Regions from separate parts of the Mesorhizobium sp. PUT5 genome, predicted to be linked through region 3. Evidence: predicted binding sites of a transcription regulator. Region 3 holds the regulator's gene; each other region holds the start of a gene.
The links. The regulator PhoB, encoded in region 3, activates phosphate uptake and scavenging genes when phosphate is short. The targets are predictions, from matches to a motif close to TGTCATNNANCTGTCAT.

Region 1 (4,506 bases), 3.1 Mb from region 3:
CGATTCCGACGAAACGCCGGAACTGGAGGACATGCTGCTCACCAAGCTTTCCGCCCAGGTCGAAGGCTTCATCATCGCCTCTTCCCGCCTGCGCGGCAGCCGCATCACCGAACTGGCCCACAGACGACCCTGCGTGCTCGTCAATCGCGACATTCCCAACCTGCCGCGGCTTCTGGTCGACAGCGGACCGAGCTATTCGCAGGCGGTCGAGCATCTGGCTTCGCTCGGCCACCGCTCGATCGCCTATATAGCGGGTCCGTCTTTTTCATGGTCCGACCGCCAGCGCTACGGCGCCGTGACGAAGACCGCCTCAGCACTTGGGATCAAGATCGTGCGGGTGCCGACCTCGCGCCCGAGCTTCGAAGCCGGCCAGGCCTGCGTCGATGAGCTTCTGCGCACCCAGGCCAGCGCCGCGCTCGCCTTCGACGACGTGATGGCGCAGGGCATCATGGCCGGGCTGGGCGCGCGGGGGTTGAGCGTGCCCCACGACCTCAGCATCGTCGGCTGCGACGGCATTCTGGCGCCGACGCTCTATCCGCCGCTGACCTCGATCGAGACTCATTGCGCGCAGGCCGGCAAGCAGGCCGTCGAAATCCTTCTTGCCGCCCTGGAAGGCGGCAATCTCCCGAGCCGGCGCATCAGCCTCGCCACCGAACTCGTCGTGCGGGCAACGACAGCACCGCCGCCCGATGGCCTTCCGGCATCGGCGCCGGGCAAAAGCCGGCGGCCCGGACATATCCGCACTGCAACCACGCTGGAGTAGACATGTTGCAAATTCACGTCGAACCCGACAAGACCGCACTGGGCGAGACCGCAGCCAGGCTTGGCGCCGAAGCGATCCGCGCAGCCCTCGCAGAGCGCGGGCATGCCAACATCGTCGTGGCCACCGGCGCGAGCCAGTTCGAGATGCTTGCCGCGCTGGTGCGGCAGGAAGGCATCGACTGGTCGCGCGTGACGGGCTTCCACCTCGACGAATATGTCTCGATGGCACAGACCCACCCGGCAAGCTTCCGGCGTTACCTCAAGGAGCGTTTCCTGACGCAGCTTCCCGGTCTCGGGGCCTTCCATTTCATCGAAGGCGATGCCCCCGATACGGCCAGGGAACTGGATCGCATCAATGCGCTGATCGCCCGCCATCCCATCGATGTGGTTTTTGCCGGCATAGGCGAGAATGCGCATCTGGCGTTCAACGACCCGCCGGCCGATTTCGAGACCGCAGCGCCGTTTCACCTGGTGCGACTGGACGAGCGATGCCGCCGCCAGCAGTTCGGCGAAGGCTGGTTTCCGACGCTCGACGACGTGCCGCACGAAGCGATCTCGATGACCATCGGTCAGATCCTGAAGGCTGGCCTCGTCGTCCTGGCCGTGCCCGACAGCCGCAAGGCCGAGGCCGTGCGGGATACGATCGAGGGGCCGGTCACGCCGATGGTGCCGGCCAGCATCCTGCGCAGGCATCCGAACTGCCACCTCTATCTCGACCCGCAATCGGCGGCGCTGCTGCGCGACACGCCGCAGGCGGTGGGGGAATAAACAAGCAACCGTGCAATGGGAGGAGAAAAAATGACGACACGACGCAACACCCTGAAGGCCGTGCTGGCCGCCGGCATCGCCGCCTTGGCGATGCCGGTTCTGGCGCAGGCCAAGGATTTTCCAAAGCCCAAGGAGCCTCTCGTCATCAACGTGGTGGACGTGGCGGGCGACCTGCAATTGAGCCAGCCGGCGCTGGAGAAGTTCGCCGCGACCCATCCGGACCTGGTCTCCAAATTCGTCTTCACGCAAGCCCCGGCACCGGAACTGGCCGCGAAGCTGAAGGCCCAACAGGCGGCGGGCCGCCTCGATATCGATTTCGTGCTGACCGGCAACGATGCGCTGGCAGCCGGCATCGAACAAGGGCTGTGGACGCAGATCCTGCCGGATTATGAGGACATGTTTCCCAATCTGGAGGAACTCTACCTGCCCGGCGCCTACGACATGCAGAAAATGGCCAGGGGCCAGGGCTTCGTCGATAGCTGGTATCCCTCGGGGCCGCTGCTCGAATATGCACCGGACCGCGTAAAGGATATGCCCGACACCGCCGAGGCATTGCTCGAATGGTGCAAGGCCAATCCCGGCAAGTTCATGTATGCACGACCGGCCAATTCGGGCCCGGGACGCACCTTCGTGATGGGGCTTCCCTATCTGCTCGGCGACAAGGACCCGCAGGATCCGATCAATGGCTGGGACAAGACCTGGGCCTATCTCAAGGAACTCAACAGTTGCATCGACTACTATCCGTCGGGCACGACCGTGACCATGAAGGAACTGGGCAACGGCACGCGCGACATCATCGCCACCACAACCGGCTGGGACATCAACCCGCGCTATCTCGGCATCGTGCCGGAAGAGTACAAGGTGGCGACGCTGAAGGGTTTTCACTGGGTCAGCGATGCCAATTACGTCGCGGTTCCCAAGGGTGTGTCGGAGGAAAAGCTCGGCGTTCTGCTGCAGTTGATCGCCTTCATTCTGGAGCCCGAACAGCAGGCCTTCATGTATGACCATGGCTACATGTACCCCGGCCCGTCGATCAAGGGCGTGCCGCTGGAGATGGCGCCGCAGGAAAGCCAGGACACGATCAATCGTTACGGCCGGCCCGAATATGCGGCCATGATCGCCGACAACCCGATCGACCCGCCGCTCGATGCCAAGCCGCTGGTCGCCATGTTCGACAAATGGGACCGCGAGATCGGCGGCTCGAAGCCGGCTCAATAAACCCGGCGGCTCAACGAACCGCCTCCCCGTTCTGGGCGAGGCCAAAGCACAACAACAGCGGCCGGCATTCCTTGCCGGCCGCTTTGCTATCGAGGCGTAGCGGCATATATGCAGCGGCTCCGCTGCGAACCTGCGGTTTGCGGCGGACCTGTCATCGGCATGTCACGACTTGCTGGTGAAACGCGCGCCATGACACATCTTCGCCCGCATGATTCCGATCCGGTCGTCCGCCCGCTGCGCTGCCGCAGCCTGTTCATCTCCGACCTGCACCTCGGCACCAGGGGCGCGAAGGCCGAAGCCCTGCTGGAATTCCTGCGCGCGCACGAGGCCGATACGATCTATCTCGTCGGCGACATCGTCGACGGCTGGCGGCTGCGCTCGTCGTGGTACTGGCCGCAATCGCACAACGACGTCGTCCAGAAGCTGCTGCGCAGAGCGCGCAAGGGAGCGCGCATCGTCTACGTGCCCGGCAACCACGACGAGTTCCTGCGCGAGTTCTGCGACACGCATTTCGGCGCCATAGAGGTGCGCGACAGCATCGTGCACGAGGCGGCCGACGGGCGGCGCTATCTGATCATCCATGGCGACGCCTTCGACATGGTGGTGCGCAACGCGCGCTGGCTCGCCTTTCTCGGCGACTGGGCCTATGTGATCGCGCTGGCGCTTTCCACCCACATCAGCGCGGTGCGGCGGCGCATGGGCTTTCCCTACTGGTCGCTGTCGGCCTGGGCCAAGGCCAAGGTCAAGAACGCGGTCAACTATATCGGCCGCTTCGAGGAGACGCTTGCCGCGGAAGCCGCGCGCCAGGGCGTGGACGGTGTCATCTGCGGCCACATCCACACCGCCGCCATCCGCGACTTCGGCGCCTTCCGCTACATCAATACCGGCGACTGGGTGGAAAGCTGCACCGCGGTCGTCGAGCACACGGACGGCCGCATGGAGCTGATCCGCTGGCAAGCCTTCAGCGCCGCGCTCAATGGCGGCCGGAACCCGGCCGTGCCACTGGCCACGCGCCGCGCAGCCTGAGGCGGAAGCCGTGCGGCTGCTTGTGGTGACCGATGCCTGGAAGCCGCAGGTGAACGGCGTGGTCCACACACTTGAAAAGCTCGCCGAGTCGCTGGCGGCGACAGGCGTGACGGCCGAGTTCCTGACCCCGCAAGGCTTCCGCACCTTGCCGCTGCCCGGCTACGGCGAGATTCGCCTGGCTGTCGCCACACCGGGCTCCGTGGCGCGTCAAATCATGCAGGCGAGCCCCGACCACATCCACATCGCGACGGAGGGTCCGCTCGGCCTGCTGGCCCGGCGTTTCTGCCTGCGTCGAGGCCAGCCCTTCACGACCGGTTACCACACGCGCTTTCCCGAATTCCTGCGCGCGCGCCTGCCGATACCGGAAGACTGGAGCTACGGCTGGCTGCGCCGTTTCCACAATGCCGGCAACGGCACGCTGGTCGCCACACCTTCCCTTGTCCGGGAACTCGAAGCACGCGGTTTCACCAATCTCCGGCTTTGGTCGCGCGGGGTGGACATGGCCCTGTTCAACCCGGCCCGGCACACCGAACTCGGCCTGCCCGGCCCGATATTCCTGTGCGTGGGTCGGGTGGCGGTGGAAAAGAACCTGCCTGCCTTCCTCGACCTGGACCTGCCCGGCACCAAGCTGGTGGTGGGCGACGGGCCGGAACTGCCCCGCCTGAAGGCGCGCTATCCGCATGCCGTCTTCATGGGTACGCGCAGGGGCGAGGAGTTGGCCGCGATCTATGC
Region 2 (4,506 bases), on a different contig from region 3:
GGCGGGGCCTTGGCCGAACCCTTGAACTGGTTGACCATCTGGCATTCGGTGATCTGCACGCGGCCGATGGGCACCGAAAAGCCGAGTTCGGGAACGAACATCTCGACATCGACCTCGCCGATGCGGATTTCGCCGGCGAAGGGATGCGAGCGCGCATAGCCGCGCTGGGTGGAATAGCCGAGCGCGAGCAGGAAGCCTTCGTCGCCGCGCGCCAGGGATTGCAGCCGCATGGCGCGCGGCAGCGGAAAGGAGGTCGGCGTCTGGTTGATGTCGCCCGGCTCGGCCGCGGGATCGACCGAGGCGTCGTCCTCGATCAGGCCTTCCCGACCCAGAATGTCGGCCACCCGCGTGACTTGTTCGGCCGCGCCCGACCGCGTCTCGCCACAGGCCACGAACGGGTCGCCCTCCAGTTCGTCGTCCAGCAGGCGGTGGGTGTAGTCGAATGTCGGCCCGAGCAGTTGCCCCCCCGGCAGGTCCTTGTAGCAGGCGGAGATGCGACGCTCGACCAACATGGCACCGGTATCGACCGGCTCGCTGGCCCCGAAGCGCGGCAGGGTGGTGCGATAGGCGCGCACGAGGAAGATGGCCTCGATCAGGTCGCCACGCGCCTGCTTGATGGCCAACGCCGCCAGCCTGCGGTCGTAGAGCGAGCCTTCGCCCATCACCCTGTCCACGCCGAGCGCGAGCTGTCCGGCGATCTGGTCGAGGGTGAGCGCCGGCACGGAACGGTCGCCGCGGCGGCGGTCCGCCAGAAGCCGATGGGCATTGTCGATGGCGGCCTCGCCGCCCTTCACTGCGACATACATGGGGGTCAGCCCTCCGCCGGAATGAGACGCGCCGAGCGCGGCAGGCAGGCGATGGCGTCGCCCGCCGTCAGGATCAGGTCGACGCCGCGCGGGAAGCGGGCGCGGTTTTCGGCCCATTGCGCGGCGAAACCCTCCGGCAGGCCGCGCGGCGCGATGACGGCGCGGCCGTCGATGCCGGGTCCCTCGAAGACCAGCGGCACGCCGCCTTCGAGGTCGTCGAGCTGCAGGATCAGCGTCGCGGAGCGGTCGGGGTAGTCCTGCGTGCCCTGCCCGAAGCGCTCAAGCGGCGGCATCGAGGCGGGGTCGCCGATCAGGGCGAAGGCGGCCTGCGCCATCCCCGGGGCCGGCGCGGCACCGGCGTGGAAAGCCAGCCAGGCGCGCAGGGCGTCGCCTTCAAGCGCGGCATCGAGCCAGAACGGCGTGTCGGCGTCGATCAGCGTGCAGGCAATGGCGCCTGCCGCCGGCGAAAGCGGCAGGGGGGGCTTGGCACGGGGCTGGAGCTTGAAGGTGGTGGCCGGCCGGGCCATCGCGTCCATCAGCGTGCGGAACGAGGACTGGGCATCCAGCACAGGGTCGGCAAATCCGCCCTCCAGGACAATCGCTTCGGCAGGCATCAGTCTTCTCCGCGCACCATGGTGAAGAAGTCGACGCGGGTCGCAGCCGTCTGCTCCCGCCGCTTTTCATCCGCTTCATCGAGTTCGCGCCGCAGCGGCGCGATCATCTCGGCATCGATGCGGGCTGCGGTCGCGGCGTCACGGCAAAACGCGTCGATGACGGCGGCAAGGCTCGCCCTGCCCTTGTCACGCCCCAGCGCCACGGCATGGCCGACCGAACCGTCCTCGAGCTGGACGCTGGCGCGGGTGACGGTCGCCTCGCCGATGTTGAATGGCTCGCCGGTGCCGCCGATGCGGCCGCGCAGCATGACCAGTCCGGATTCGGGGCCGCGCAGCGGCTTGTGGACGGCTCCCATGCCCATCCGGCCCCACAGCCTGTGCAGGCTGGCGGCATCGCAGCGCGACAGCACCGCCATCCTTTCCCGGCGTGAGGCATCCGGCTCCTGGTGCATCCTCAGCTCCTTATTTGTCTATTAATCTAGACAAGTAGATGATATGCCTTCTTGCTACCGCGTCTGCATGACGGCGGCATGACAGCCTGCGGGAAAGAGGAAGCAAGAATGCATCAGCCGGTTCGATTGCAGCGGGGCGTCGGCGTTGCGCTATGGCGGCAGATTGCCGACCGGATCCGCAGCGGCATCGGCTCGGGCCTTGCGGACGAACAGGGGCGGCTGCCGCCCGAAACGGAACTGGCGCAGCGCTTCGGCGTCAATCGCCACACGGTGCGGGCCGCGATTTCGGTGCTGGCCTATGAAGGTGTGCTGCATTCCGAGCAAGGACGCGGCACCTATGTGCGCAGCCCGGACCGGCTCGTCTATCCGATCAGCGAGCGGACGCGGTTTTCCGCCGGCCTGGAAGGCCAGGCCCGCGAGGTGAACAGCAAGCTCCTGCATCACGCACAGGAGGCCGCTCCGGCGGCGATCGCCGCGGCGCTCGGCCTTTCCGCCGGCGCTCCCCTGGTGCGGATCGAGATGCTGGGGATGGCGAACGGCATCCCGGTTTCCCGCGCGACCCTATGGTTCGGCGCGGCGTGCTTTCCCGACATCGCCGACCAGCTTTCGCAGACCGGTTCCATCACGCACGCATTGGCGCTTGCGGGTATCGCGGATTACCGGCGCGTTTCAACCACGGTCGAGGCCCGCCATGCCGACGAGGTCGAGACCGGCGACCTCAAGCTGGCGCCGGGCGCGATCGTGCTGGTCGCGCGCTCGGTGAATGCGGATCTCCAAGGCGTGCCGGTGCACTGTTCCGTGACGCGTTTTCCGGCCGACCGGGTGGAACTGCGGCTGGAAACGTAAGGCAACAAACCGGCACCGGCATATCTCGGCACAGAACGGATCCGGCCCGCCGAAATTCTTGAAGTCGTCGATGACGCCGCCGCAGCTCAAGCCGCGATCCTGCGCAATTTGAGAAAACCGGCGATGGGTTTTTCCAGGAACTCGTAGGCTGCCAGCCCGACCGCGGTGCCGCAGATCACGGCTACCCCGAAGACGAGCGCCGGCGACCAGGAAAGCAGGCCGCCCAGCTTGGCAACCACCGAGATCGCCATCGTGTGCCACAGATAGATCGAATAGGACGCATCGCCGAGATATCCGGCCATGGCCCAGCGCGGCATGAGGCCGCATTTTTCCAATGCCAGAACGCCGATCAGAACCGCGCCGGCCAGCGGGCCGAGTACAAAGGCGTTGAAGCCCGCATAGGTGATGCCGACGATTGCGAAGCCCGCGACGGCGGCGAAGACGAGCGCACCTGCCGCCACGGCGGGCGGCATCCTGCCCTCCAGCCACAATCTGCCGATGCAGCAGCCCATGAGGAACTCCAGCAGCAACGGGCTGGTATAGGTCTTGAGAAGGGCGCCCTGCGGCTGAAACACAAGCCCGATCGCGACCAGGCTTGCAAACAGGCATGCCAGGACCAGCAGGCGCCTATCTGCCGCGAGCGCCAGCGCCAGGGCAAACAGGGCATAGAAGAACATCTCGTAGTTCAGCGTCCACCCCTGCACGAGCACGGGCCAGATCTGCCCGTCGCTGGGCGATCTGTGCGGCAGGAAAGCCAGCGAGCCGAAGACATGCAGGGCGGTGAGCCGCATGTTGGGGAACAGGCCGGCAAGCCCTCCCGCCACCATCACGCCGGTCGCGAACCAGTAGGCGGGCGCGATGCGTTCGACCCGGTCGCGCAGGAACGCGGCGGGCGACGGATGCCGGACCTCGGCGATGACCCACATGATGAAACCGCTGACGACGAAGAAGATGTCGACGCCGGCGGCGCCGATCACGAAATGGCCGCCCGCGCGTTCGGCGGCATGGAAGGCCACCACGCCCAGCGCCGCGATCACCCGAAGGTACTGCACCCCGAACAGCCTGTTCATGCGGCGGCCCTTCGCAGCCGATCATGCTGTGCGGCGGCGGCAAGGGCATGCCGGTCGCGCATGGGCGAGGCAAGCAGTCCGGCCGCATAGTAGAGCAGGAAACTGCCCACGACATAGGGATTGATGACGTTGACCTCGACGAACGAGCGTATGAGGAACATCCAGGCGATACCGAACGCGACCAGCGAGGCCGGGTCCCGGCGCGTGCTGGCCAGGCGCGAAAGGAACCCGAGCGGAACGCGGATCATGGGCAGGGCGATGAGCGCCACCCCTGCCGCTCCCAGTTCGACCAGCACCTCGATATAGGTGTTGTGGAAATGGAAGCCGCTGCGCGAGCCGATGTAGAACTCTTCCCACAGGCGCTCGGCCTCGGAAAAGCCCTGCACCCAGTAGGCCTGGTAGCCGACGCCGAAAACCGGTGCCTGCGCTGCGGCGGCCCAGCCCTGCGACCACAGATAGGTGCGGCCGGTGAGCGTCGAATCCTTGCCGAATGCGCCGAGCACGAGATCGAATGCACCGAAATTGGCCGCCGCGAAAACAGCGACCAACGCCGTCATCGCAGCCGCGACCAGCGCGCCCTTGCGGATCGGGGGCGGGAACCGCATGGCGAAGATGAGGCAGGCGACCACGCCCAGGGTCGCCGCGATTGCCAGGACCGAGGTGGCGGACTGTGCCTTGGCCAGCGCCACGGCCGAAACCGTGCCGCAGACGAGCGCCA
Region 3 (4,506 bases):
ATCTCGGAGGCGATCTCGGCGGCGTTCTTGCCGAGTTCGCGCGCATCCTTCCACACCGACACGGTCTGGGTGCCGAGCGCGATGCGGTTCAGCGCGGCATGGTCGCCGTCCTGGCCCGACACCGGCACAGAGCCCGCAAGGCCCTGCGCCTGCAGCGCGGCGATGGCGCCGCCGGCGGTGCCGTCGTTGGACGCCACGACCGCGTCGACCTTGTTGTCGTTGGCGGTCAGGATCTGCTCCATGTTCTTCTGCGCGTTGGCCGGCAGCCAGCCGTCCGTATAGGCCTCGCCGACATTCTTGATCTTGCCGGCGTCCATCGCCTCCTTCAGCACCTCCATCTGGCCGGAGAACAGGAAGTCGGCATTCGGGTCGGCGGAGGAGCCCTTGATGAAGGCGTAATTGCCTTCCGGCTTGACGGCGAAGACGCCCTTGGCCTGCAGGCGGCCGACCTCCTTGTTGTCGAAGGTCAGGTAGAAGACGTCCTTGTTCTCGATCAGGCGGTCATATCCGACCACCGGGATGCCCTCGTCCAGCGCCTTCTGCACGGCAGGCCCGATCGCCGAGGCGTCCTGCGCCAGGATGATGAGCGCGTTGGCGCCCTGCCCGATCAGGCTCTCGACATCCGTAAGCTGCTTGGCGGCGGATGACTGCGCGTCGGCGGAGATGTATTTGTCGCCGGCGGCCTCGATGGCCTTCTTCATCGCGGCCTCGTCGGTCTTCCAGCGCTCCTCCTGGAAGTTGGACCACGAAACGCCGATGACCTTGTCCTTGGCCTCGGCGACGGAAACCAGCGTCAGCGACATCGCCGCGCCGGCAAGTATGGCGGCAGTGAATTTCCTCATGATTTCCTCCCTGCGCCCAAGGCGCCTGTGAACCGGCCCGGGGCTTCCGATCCCGGGTCCACGCCAAAGCTCTTTTTTTCGAGCTTCGAAAAAAGTGTGACGCAAGCCGGGCGGCCTGTCAACGGGGTTCACAATGTCGCGAATTTTTTTTCGAGTCTCGAAATAATGTATGACAGCACGGCCTGCTTCTGCCACTATTTCGCTCCGGCGCCGGCAGCCCTGGTGGATCAGGGGCGCGGCCAAGGAGACGGTAAGGCAATGACGGTGGGCATCCGCCATGACGATCTTCGCCGGCGCAACCGCGCCATGGTGATAGGGGCCGTTCGGCGCAGCGGCGAGCCGTCGCGCACCGAGATCGCCTCGATCACAGGCCTGAGCAACTCGACGATCTCGGCGATCTCCTCCGACCTCATCGGCGAGGGAATCCTCGTCCAGCGCGGCAGCGGCCCCGCGCCGCTGAAGCGCGGCCGGCCCCAGATCGGGCTGGAGCTGGATGCGGCGGCCGCGGCCGTGGTCACCGCGGTGCTGTCGCTGAATTTCCTGGCCGTCGCCGTCATCGACTACGCCGGCAGCATCATTTCCGAGGAACAGCGGCGGCTGGACACGCTGGCCCTGCCGCGCGAGGAACTGGTGGGCGAATGCGTCGCGATCATGCGCCGGCATCTCGGCGACCCGGCGCTTTCCGGCAGGCGGGTGCTGCGCATCGCGCTGGCGGTGCAGGGCATCACGGATTCGCACGCCCGCACCATGCTGTGGTCGCCGATCACGCCGCACACCGACATCGCCCTCGCCGACGCGCTGGAGACGGCCTTCGGCATTCCGACCACGATCGAGAACGACTGCAACATGATGGCCGTGGCGCTGCGCTGGCGCGGCACCGACCGCTATAGGCACGACTTCATCGCCATGCTTTTGTCGCACGGCATCGGCATGGGCATCGTGCTCAACGGCGAACTGTTCGCCGGCACCCATTCCTCCGGCGGCGAGTTCGGCCACATGATCCACCGCCCGGGCGGCGCGCTGTGCCGCTGCGGACGGCGCGGCTGCGTGGAGGCCTATGCCGGCAACTACGCGATCTGGCGCAACGCCCATGGCCTGGGCGAGGACACGCCGCCGGCCGCCGACATCGCCGAGGCGGACATGCTGGCGCTGGCGCAGCGGGCGCGCGCGGCGGACGGGCCGGAACGCGAGGCCTACCGCAAGGCCGGCACGGCGCTGGGATTCGGCCTGGGCAACCTGTTCGCGCTGATCGACCCGGCGCCCGTCACCATGGTGGGCGTCGGCGCGCGCGCCTTCGACCTCATCGAGCCGGCCCTGCGCCGGGCGATCGCCCAGACGGCGGGCGGCCAGCATTCGGAATCGATCTCCTTCGACACCGAGCCGGACGAGCTGGCGCTGATCCGCGAAGGGTGCGCCATGCGCGCGCTGACCTTCGTGGACAACGAGATCTTCGCGCCCGGCCCGGCCCCGGGCCCGGCAACGGGCGAAGCGGCGCGAACAGCCCCTCAGTCTTCCTTTATGGCGTAGCCTGCGCCGCGGATGGTGCGGATGACGTCGGGCAGCCGGCCGTCATTGACCGCCTTGCGCAACCGTCCGACATGCACGTCCACCGTGCGCTCGTCGATGTAGATCGTCTCGCCCCAGACATTGTCGAGCAGTTGCGCCCGCGAAAAGACGCGCCCCGGATGCTGCATCATGAACTCCAGCAGGCGGAATTCGGTCGGCCCGAGCCTGATCTCGCTCTTCTTGCGGTAGACGCGGTGCTGCTCGCGGTCGAGCATGATGTCGCCGACCTTCAGCACGGACGAGAGCACTTCGGGCTTGGCGCGGCGCAGCAGCGCCTTCACCCGCGCCATGAACTCCGGCATCGAGAAGGGCTTGACCAGATAGTCGTCGGCGCCGGTGGACAGGCCGCGCACGCGGTCGCTTTCCTCGCCGCGCGCCGTCAGCATGATGACCGGCAGCCGCTCGGTCTGGGGCCGCATGCGCAGCCGGCGGCACAATTCGATGCCGGAGACGGCCGGCACCATCCAGTCGAGCACCAGAAGGTCCGGCACGTGCTCCTGGAGCCGGATCTCCGCCTCGTCGCCGCGCGTCACCACCTCGACCTGATAGCCTTCCGATTCCAGATTGTAGCGGAGCAGGACGCCAAGCGGCTCCTCGTCCTCCACCACCATGATGCGTGGTGCGATCATGCGCCTCTCCGTCCTCGCGTCTCAGCTCGCCGGCACCGACATGGCCGTCTCGTCGAGCTTCGGCCGGTTCGGCGGCAGTTGCTCGCCCGTCAGCACATAATAGGCATTCTCGGCGATGTTGGTGACATGGTCGCCGATGCGCTCCAAATTCTTGGCGCAGAACAGAAGATGCGTGCAGGCGGTGATGTTGCGCGGGTCCTCCATCATATAGGTCAACAGCTCGCGGAACACGGAGGTGTACTTCTCGTCGATGCGTTCGTCGTCGTCGCGCAACTGGGCAAGCGCCGGCGCGTCGCCCGCCACATAGTCCTCGATCACGCCGCCGACCTGCGCCAGCACGAGATCGGCCATGGAATCGATCGAATGCGACAGCTCGCGCGGCACGGCGCCCTGCCCGACCGCGTCGATCCGCTTGGCGATGTTCTTGGCGAGGTCGCCGATGCGCTCGAGGTCGCCGGCCATGCGGATGGCGCCGATCACCGCGCGCAGGTCGTGGGCCATCGGCTGGCGCTTGGCGATCAGGGTGATGGCGCGCGTATCCAGCTCGCGCTGGCGCGCATCCATGACGGCATCGTCGGAGACGACGCGCTGGGCCAGCGCGGTGTCGGAATGGGTCAGCGCCCGCGTGGCGTCGGCCACCATGGTGCCGGCGAGTTCGCCCATGCCGCGGATCAGGCCGCCGATCTGCTTCAGGTCCTCGTCGAAGGAGGCGACGGTATGTTCCATCATGGTCGTGTCCTCGTCTGCGTGGGCCGTCAGCCGAACCGGCCGGTGATGTAGTCCTGCGTGCGCTTCTCGCGCGGCGACGTGAAGATCTTCTCGGTGCGGTCGAACTCGATCAGTTCGCCCAGATACATGAAGGCGGTCTGGCTGGAGACGCGCGCCGCCTGCTGCATGTTGTGGGTGACGATGACGATGGTGTAGTCGGCCTGCAACTCGTCGATCAGTTCCTCGATCTTGGCCGTCGAGAGCGGATCGAGCGCCGAGGCCGGCTCGTCGAGCAGGATAACCTCCGGCTTCACCGCCACGGTGCGGGCGATGCACAGGCGCTGCTGCTGGCCGCCGGACAGCGAAAGGCCGCTGGCATGGAGCTTGTCCTTGACCTCGCCCCAGAGCGCTGCGCGCACCAGCGCCTCCTCCACCCGCACGTCGATCTCGGCCTTCGACAGCTTCTCGTAGAGCCGGATGCCGAAGGCGATGTTCTCGTAGATCGACATGGGGAACGGCGTCGGCTTCTGGAACACCATGCCGATCTTGGTGCGCAGAAGATTTAGATCCTGCGAGCGGTCGAGGATGTTCTCGCCGTCGAGCAGCACCTGGCCCTCGGCCCGCTGCTTCGGGTAAAGCTCATAGATGCGGTTGAGCACGCGCAGCAGCGTTGACTTGCCGCAGCCTGACGGGCCGATGAAGGCGGTGACGCTGCGCTCCGGCAGCTCCAGACCGATGTCCTTCAGCGCCCTGGACTCGCC

Region 1: the regulator PhoB is predicted to act here: its motif matches at 2,898-2,914, upstream of ACTDI4_RS06020 (UDP-2,3-diacylglucosamine diphosphatase).
Region 2: the regulator PhoB is predicted to act here: its motif matches at 1,940-1,956, upstream of phnF (phosphonate metabolism transcriptional regulator PhnF).

Annotation. Positions count from the first base shown of each region.
Region 1 covers NZ_JBQOSO010000003.1:937,993-942,498, reverse strand. Annotated here, with positions in the region: gene ACTDI4_RS06035 (LacI family DNA-binding transcriptional regulator) at 1-763, shown strand, start outside; gene ACTDI4_RS06030 (glucosamine-6-phosphate deaminase) at 766-1,530, shown strand; gene ACTDI4_RS06025 (extracellular solute-binding protein) at 1,561-2,748, shown strand; gene ACTDI4_RS06020 (UDP-2,3-diacylglucosamine diphosphatase) at 2,938-3,774, shown strand; gene ACTDI4_RS06015 (glycosyltransferase family 4 protein) at 3,785-4,506, shown strand, end outside.
Region 2 covers NZ_JBQOSO010000001.1:4,385-8,890, reverse strand. Annotated here, with positions in the region: gene ACTDI4_RS00055 (carbon-phosphorus lyase complex subunit PhnI) at 1-806, opposite strand, end outside; gene phnH (phosphonate C-P lyase system protein PhnH) at 812-1,420, opposite strand; gene phnG (phosphonate C-P lyase system protein PhnG) at 1,420-1,872, opposite strand; gene phnF (phosphonate metabolism transcriptional regulator PhnF) at 1,981-2,718, shown strand; gene ACTDI4_RS00035 (acyltransferase family protein) at 2,805-3,788, opposite strand; gene ACTDI4_RS00030 (O-antigen ligase family protein) at 3,785-4,506, opposite strand, start outside.
Region 3 covers NZ_JBQOSO010000003.1:4,075,782-4,080,287, forward strand. Annotated here, with positions in the region: gene xylF (D-xylose ABC transporter substrate-binding protein) at 1-842, opposite strand, end outside; gene ACTDI4_RS21425 (ROK family protein) at 1,101-2,369, shown strand; gene phoB (phosphate regulon transcriptional regulator PhoB) at 2,348-3,037, opposite strand; gene phoU (phosphate signaling complex protein PhoU) at 3,059-3,766, opposite strand; gene pstB (phosphate ABC transporter ATP-binding protein PstB) at 3,793-4,506, opposite strand, start outside.